One region of the Faecalibacterium sp. AM43-5AT genome, then DNA from elsewhere that is predicted to be linked to it. Evidence: predicted binding sites of a transcription regulator. Region 1 holds the regulator's gene; the other holds the start of a gene.
What was found. The regulator Rex, encoded in region 1, represses fermentation and respiration genes when NADH is low (regulators of the CRP and FNR family bind a similar motif). The targets are predictions, from matches to a motif close to ATTGTTAANNNNTTAACAAT.
Positions count from the first base shown of each region.

Region 2: the regulator Rex is predicted to act here: its motif matches at 2,369-2,388, upstream of coaD (pantetheine-phosphate adenylyltransferase).

Region 1 is NZ_QVGZ01000004.1:36,187-39,598, reverse strand. Features, by position in the region: gene DW937_RS06665 (thymidine kinase) at 383-1,000, opposite strand; gene DW937_RS06660 (redox-sensing transcriptional repressor Rex) at 1,298-1,939, opposite strand; gene DW937_RS06655 (ATP-dependent Clp protease proteolytic subunit) at 2,201-2,881, shown strand; gene DW937_RS06650 (DNA translocase FtsK) at 2,984-3,412, shown strand, end outside.
Region 2 is NZ_QVGZ01000001.1:595,679-599,090, forward strand. Features, by position in the region: gene DW937_RS03165 (enoyl-CoA hydratase-related protein) at 1-340, opposite strand, end outside; gene DW937_RS03170 (acetyl-CoA C-acetyltransferase) at 463-1,680, opposite strand; gene coaD (pantetheine-phosphate adenylyltransferase) at 1,760-2,266, opposite strand; gene DW937_RS03180 (butyryl-CoA:acetate CoA-transferase) at 2,780-3,412, shown strand, end outside.

The DNA of each region.
Region 1 (3,412 bases):
ATATTTCGCCATTTTGCATAGAAAACTGGGATGTATCATAGGGGGAACGTCGAATTTTGCAATAATTTTGTAAACATTCGGTTTTGGAATATGGAACTGTTGCATACATTGTGGCAGAGCAACACATTAAAATGGCCCGGATGCGGGCTTGCAAACTGATATATCAATAGTGCAAAAAATGTGCACTCTGATATATCAATCGCGTGAAGCAGGCATCCGGCACCGGTCTGCAGGCGTTGAAATCGGTGCTTCTTCGCCCTTTTGGGGGGTGAAGAAGCATCGACAGCGACATATTTTGCGCTGCTGCGTGGACAGCGCCTGTGGGCCGGGGAAAAAAAGAAAGACTGCCGTGTCGTTGAACACAACAGTCTTGTATACAAGCTTATTCGACCTGCGAAGCAGCTTTTTCGGCGTAGAACGCGCGTTTTGCCTTGAAGTAGCACTGGGGGCACATGCTCACGTACTGCACATCGTTTTCCAAATCGATGGCCACCTGCTCGCCCTCAAAGACGAACCTGCCGTTCACCCTGCGGCAGTTGCAGATGGCCTTGCGGCCGCAGGTGCAGATAGTCTTCATCTCCTCGATGGTGTGGGCCAGCTCCAGCAGGCGGGTGGAGCCGGGAAAGCCTTTGAGTGAAAAATCTGCCCGCAGGCCGTAGCAGATCACCGGAATGTTCAGGTCCACAGTTACCATGAACAGCTGCTCTGCCTGCTGCGCAGTGAAAAACTGGCTCTCGTCGCACAGCACGCAGGCCAGCGGCGCACCGTCAGCGTTGGCCGTGCGCACGGCCTCGAATACATCCGTCTCCGGCGGGATCAACAGATCAGCCTTGCGGCGCACGCCCAGACGGCTCACCAGCTCACCGCCGCCCTTGGTGTCCACCTGTGGCTTGAGGATCAGCACCCGCATCCCCTGTTCTTCGTAGTTGTGGGCTACCTGCATCAGGGCGGTGCTTTTGCCGCTGTTCATTGCGCCGTAGCGGAAATACAGTTTTGCCATTTGAAAAATTCTCCTTACAGCAGAAAAGACTGCTGCACCTGTTTTTATTTTAGCGTCCTCACCCTCTCAGCTTCGCATTGCTCAGCAGCTTATTCTCCCTTTTGGCTTCGCCATTTTCCCCCGACCGGGGGAAATCTATCAAGGGGAAAGCCCTTGGCAAAACTGGAAACCTGACCATACTGCCAAAGCCTCTCACTCTGGGAGAGGTGGCATTGCGTTAGCAATGACGGAGAGGGCGAGCCCGCTGCTCTTGTGCAGCAGTCTTTATTTCTTTTTATTTACTATAGATAGGTATCTTCAGTCCTGATTGCGCAGGCGGTAGCCAAGGCTCATCAGGCTGTCGCCCAGATGGACATTCTCCACCACCACATCGGGATACGGCACAGAGAGGTCATAGTGGGAGAAGTTCCAGAAGCCCTCGATGCCCAGATCTACCAGACGGCCGCTGACCTGTTCCGCACCATCGCGGGGCACACAGAGCACTGCGACCTTGGGGTGATGCTCGGCACAGAAAGACTCCAGCTCGTCGATATGGCGGATCTGGATGCCGCTGATCTCCTTGCCTACCTCGCTCTGTGCCACATCAAAGGCGGCGATCAGGCGGTAGCCGTTGGTATCGGTGGTGATAAAGCGGCTCACTGCCTTGCCCAGACGGCCGCAGCCGATCAGGATGGTGGGCAGGCGGTCACCGTTGCCGAACAGCAGGCCTTCCAGAATGGAGAGCAGGTTTTCCACCGAGTAGCCGATGCCCTGCCGGCCATTCACATCGCCGATGCAGTTGAAGTCCTGCCGTACCTGCGAAGCGGTGGTGCCCATCTGAGCAGCCAGCTCGCGGGAAGAAATGCTGTTGATGCCGTCCACCTGCAGAGAGCGCAGATAGCGGTAATATTTGGGAAGACGCTTGATAACGGGAAGTGAAGCCTTTGCAGGGGTGTTCATAGAATACTTTCTCCTTTCGCTCTATCGCAGTACTTGCCGCAGCTGCCTGCTTTACAGATGCGGCGCAGAGAAACCCCGATCCGTTTACGGGTTCATATTGCAGATATTACAATCAATTATTTAAAGTATACTGCACCGATGGAGAATGTCAAATCATTCTCAAAAAAATTTTATGAAATGTTACCGCTTTTTTGCTGCAGCGGGTCTGCATAGCCCGGCACAGGCTGGGGAATGCTGACAGAAAACGCAGGAGGAAAGCATATGAACGATGAAACGCAGCTGACCGACGAGCGTCGGCTGGAAAAGGAAGAGATCGAAGATCTGGGCACGGTCACGCTGGCCCGCGGGGAGCATGTGATCCACTGCCTGACCGTCATCGGCCAGATCGAAGGCCATTCGGAAGCGCCGCAGGGCCAGAAGACCACGAAGTATGAGCATGTCATCCCGCAGCTGGTGGCCGCGCAGGAGGATCCTCGCATCGAAGGCCTGCTGGTGTTGCTGAACACGGTAGGCGGGGATGTGGAAGCAGGCCTTGCGCTGGCGGAGCTGATCGCCAGCGTGTCCAAACCCAGTGCAACGCTTGTGCTGGGCGGCGGGCACTCCATCGGCATCCCGCTGGCCGTCAGCGCCCGGCGCAGCTTCATCGTGCCCACAGCCACCATGACCGTGCACCCGGTGCGGCATTCCGGTGTCATTCTGGGGGTGCCGCAGACCATGCGCAGCTTTGAGCAGATGCAGCAGCGCATCACCGGCTTCGTAGCGGCCCACAGCGGCATGACCGAAAAACGCTACACCGACCTGATGCTCCACACCGGCGAGCTGGTGATGGACATGGGCACCGTGCTGGATGGACGCCGGGCCGTGAAGGAAAAGCTCATCGACGAGCTGGGCGGGCTTTCGGATGCGCTGGCGTGGCTGTATAAAGAGATCGAACGCAAATGAAGGCCGATTTTGTACAACAATAGGTTTGCCATTTTCTTCCCTGCGTGGTACAATAATAAAATCAAATAGTGTGTCTACTACAAACGCGGGGAACAAAGAAACATGGCAACAAAAAAACGTAAAACGACAACACGGCGCGCAGCATCGCGCAAAAAGCGGGCCGAGCAGCGGCTTCCGGCGGGGCTTGGCACCCTGTTTGCAGGCCTTTTGCTGGTGGTGCTGGCCTTTGTGGAGGGAGATTCGGCATGGAAGGCCCTGCACGATGTGCTGTTCGGACTTTTTGGCTGCGGCAGCTTTGTGCTGGGCGCGGCAGTGTGCTGCCTTGCTGTGCAGTATACCCGGGGCGAAGACCTTCTGCCCAAGATCTTCAAGCTGGTTCTTGGGCTGGTGTTTGCCTGCGGCACGGTGATCGTTTTTTCCGATATCCAGCCGCAGGGCATGTCGGCATTTCAGATGACGGCTGCCTGCTACGCAAACGGCGTGAATGCATGGATCGGCGGCGGTGCGTTGGGCGCACTGCTGGGCGGCAGC
Region 2 (3,412 bases), on a different contig from region 1:
TAGCCAGCTCGTTGCCGCCGCCCAGTGCAAAGCCGTTCACGGCTGCAATAACGGGGATGGGGAAGCTCTCAATCATCAGGAACACATCATTGCCCAGCTTGCCGAAGGCCTCACCCTCTGCCTTGGTCATGGTGCTCATGGAACCGATATCTGCACCTGCCACGAAGCTCTTGTCGCCTTCGCCGGTCAGAACGATGCAGCGGACATTCTCCTGATCCACAGCCTCAAAAGCTGCCTTCAGGTCTGCCAGAACTTCGGGATTCAGGGCATTCAGTGCCTTGGGGCGGTCGATGGTAATGATCTCAACTGCACCCTGCACCTCGGTTTTTACAAATGCCATTGTGAAAACCTCCTATTCAAATCTTATCAATTATCACAAACAGCCCCCGGACGGAGGAAAGGCTCTCCGGTTTCCTTCCCCGTCCGGGTCTGTCATTCAGTCAGGATTCCAAGAGGTGGAGCTTAGTCCATCTCAACGATGGTAGCGCAGCCCATGCCGCCGCCGATGCACAGGGTAGCCAGGCCCTTGTGTGCACCGCGATGCTTCATAGCATACAGCAGGGTGACCAGGATACGAGCGCCGGAAGCGCCGACCGGGTGGCCCAGAGCAATTGCGCCGCCGTTGACGTTCACCTTGCTCATATCAAAGTTCAGAGCCTGGCTGACAGCCACAGACTGAGCAGCAAATGCCTCGTTGGCCTCGATCAGATCCATGTCAGCAACGCTCATGCCGGTCTTAGCCATGACCTTCTTGGTAGCAGCGATGGGGCCCAGACCCATGACTTCCGGCTCAACGCCAGCCAAAGCACCTGCGACCCAGGTAGCCAGAGGCTTCACGCCCAGCTCCTTAGCCTTCTCCTCGCTCATGATGACCAGAGCAGCAGCGCCGTCATTGATGGCGGAAGAGTTGCCGGCGGTCACGATGCCGTCCTTGGTGAAAGCGGGCTTCAGCTTTGCCAGCACTTCAGGAGCGCTCAGACGGGGGCCTTCATCAGTATCGAACACGGTGTCGCCCTTCTTGCCCTTGATCACAACGGGAACGATCTCGTCCTTGAAAGCGCCGTCCTTGATGGCCTTGTCAGCCTTCAGCTGGCTGTTGTATGAGAACTCGTCCAGCATCTCACGGGTGATGGGGCTGTAGCCGTACTTCTTCTGATAGGTCTCGTTGGTGCAGACGTTCTCAGCGGTCATGCCCATGTGCTTGTTGAAGCCGCAGGCATCCCACAGAGCATCGTTGACCATGGTATCCACGATCTCGCTCTTGCCCATAGGAGCGCCCATGCGGTAGCCGTAACGAGCCTTCTGCAGTGCGAAGGGAGCCATGTCCATGTTCTCCATGCCGCCTGCGACCACGATATCAGCATCGCCAGCCTCGATCATCTGAGCAGCCATATTGACGCAGTTCAGACCGGAGCCGCACACCACGTTGACAGTGACAGCCGGGGTCTCGATGGGCAGGCCAGCCTTCAGAGCAGCCTGACGAGCGACGTTCTGGCCCAGACCGGCCTGAATGACGCAGCCCATGTAGACATGATCGACCTGCTCGGGAGCGACGTTTGCACGGTTCAGAGCTTCCTTGATGACGATGGAGCCAAGCTCAACTGCGGGAACGTTTGCCAGAGTGCCGCCGAATTTGCCAATAGCGGTACGGCATGCAGATGCGATAACGATCTTTTTCATGTGAATAGCCTCCTGAATTGTGTATGTGTTACTTTTCGTAAGCCATTTTTATCAAAACGCCCGTAGGCGCTTTTACAAATTAGGTCTCAGGGTCTTTTTTCTGCCGGATCAGCGCATACTTTTCGTTGACCGCTTTTTCCACACTGGGTGTGACGAACTTGCTGATGTCGCTGCCGTAGTAAGCTGCCTCTTTTACAATGGTGGATGAAAGGTAGCTCCACTTGATGCTCGTTGCCAGAAACATGGTCTCGATGCCGGGCATCAGTGCGTGATTGGTCTGCGCAAGCTGGATCTCGTTTTCAAAATCCGTCACCGCCCGCAGGCCCCGCACCATCACCGAAGCGTGCCGTTTCTTGGCGAACTCCACGGTCAGGCCGTCGAAGCTCTCCACCGAAACATTCTGGATGCCCTTGCAGCATTCCTTTAGAAGCTCCACGCGTTCCTCCACGGTGAACAGCGGATTCTTTGCGCTGTTGTTGAGCACCGCCACGATCAGATGATCGTTGATCTTTGCCGCACGCTTGATGATATCGAGATGCCCTTTTGTGACCGGATCGAACGAACCGGGATAAACTGCTGTTGCCATCGTTTGGTGTCCTCCTTGGGCGCTGTGAAAAGCGCGTTTTGGTTCTGCCATGATAGCACTTTCCAGTCTTGGGTGCAAGATTTTGTGCAAGCTGTACGTTTTATCGTTAAATTTTAAACAATCAACGTTGTGCCACATCGCGGCAACTTGCTACGCTATAAGTAAACCACATCGTCAAAATTTTATCAAGTCCTTTTGTAAAGATTTTTGGTTTTTCAGCACCAAACAATTGTCCAAAAACTCTGCGAATTTTGTCCATATTGCCAGTCGGCCAAAATTTTCTCGATAAACTATTGATTCCGCACATTGTTAATGTTATAACTAAGTTGTGCAGATCTGCTGCCCTGTCCGGCAGCTGCCTTCTGCTGGTTGTCAGGATATCGTCCGCCTGTGTCAGAGCTGTGTTCAAATTGCCAACAGGTGGTAAACATCCTGCAAAGATTTGTTCGCGCAGGAAGAGTAAATGATAAATTTACAATTCCTTTATTTTATTATAGGAGAGGATGGTTTATAATGGATTTTACGGAACTGTATGCTCAGAAGAAAATGACCGCCGCTCAGGCTGCCGCACTGGTCAAAAGCGGTGACTGGGTGGATTACGGCTGGGCTGTGAACACCCCTGTGGCGGTGGATGCCGAGATCGCAAAGCGTCTGCCTGAGCTGGAAGGTGTCAACTTCCGCGGCGGCATCCTGATGTGGGTGCCCGCGATCTTCCAGATCGACGATCCCGCTGCACACATGACATGGAACAGCTGGCATATGGGCGGCATTGAGCGCAAGGCCATTGCACAGGGCTTCTCCTTCTACTCCCCCATCCGTTATTCCGAGCTGCCCCGCTACTACCGCGAAAGCCCGGATCCGCTGGATGTGGCGGTGTTCCAGGTGACCCCCATGGACGAGCATGGCTACTTCAACTTCGGCCCCAGTGCATCTCATCTGGGTGCTGTGTGCGAAAAAGCCAAGAAGATCATCGTTGAGGTCAACAAGAACATGCCCCGCTGCCTTGGCGGCATGGAGAACTGCATCCACATTTCTCAGGTCACCGGCATCGTGGAAGGCGAGAACCCGCCCATCGGCCAGATGGCCGCTCCCGGTGCTGCTACCGAAGTGGATCTGAAGGTTGCCAACCTGATCGTTCCGCAGATC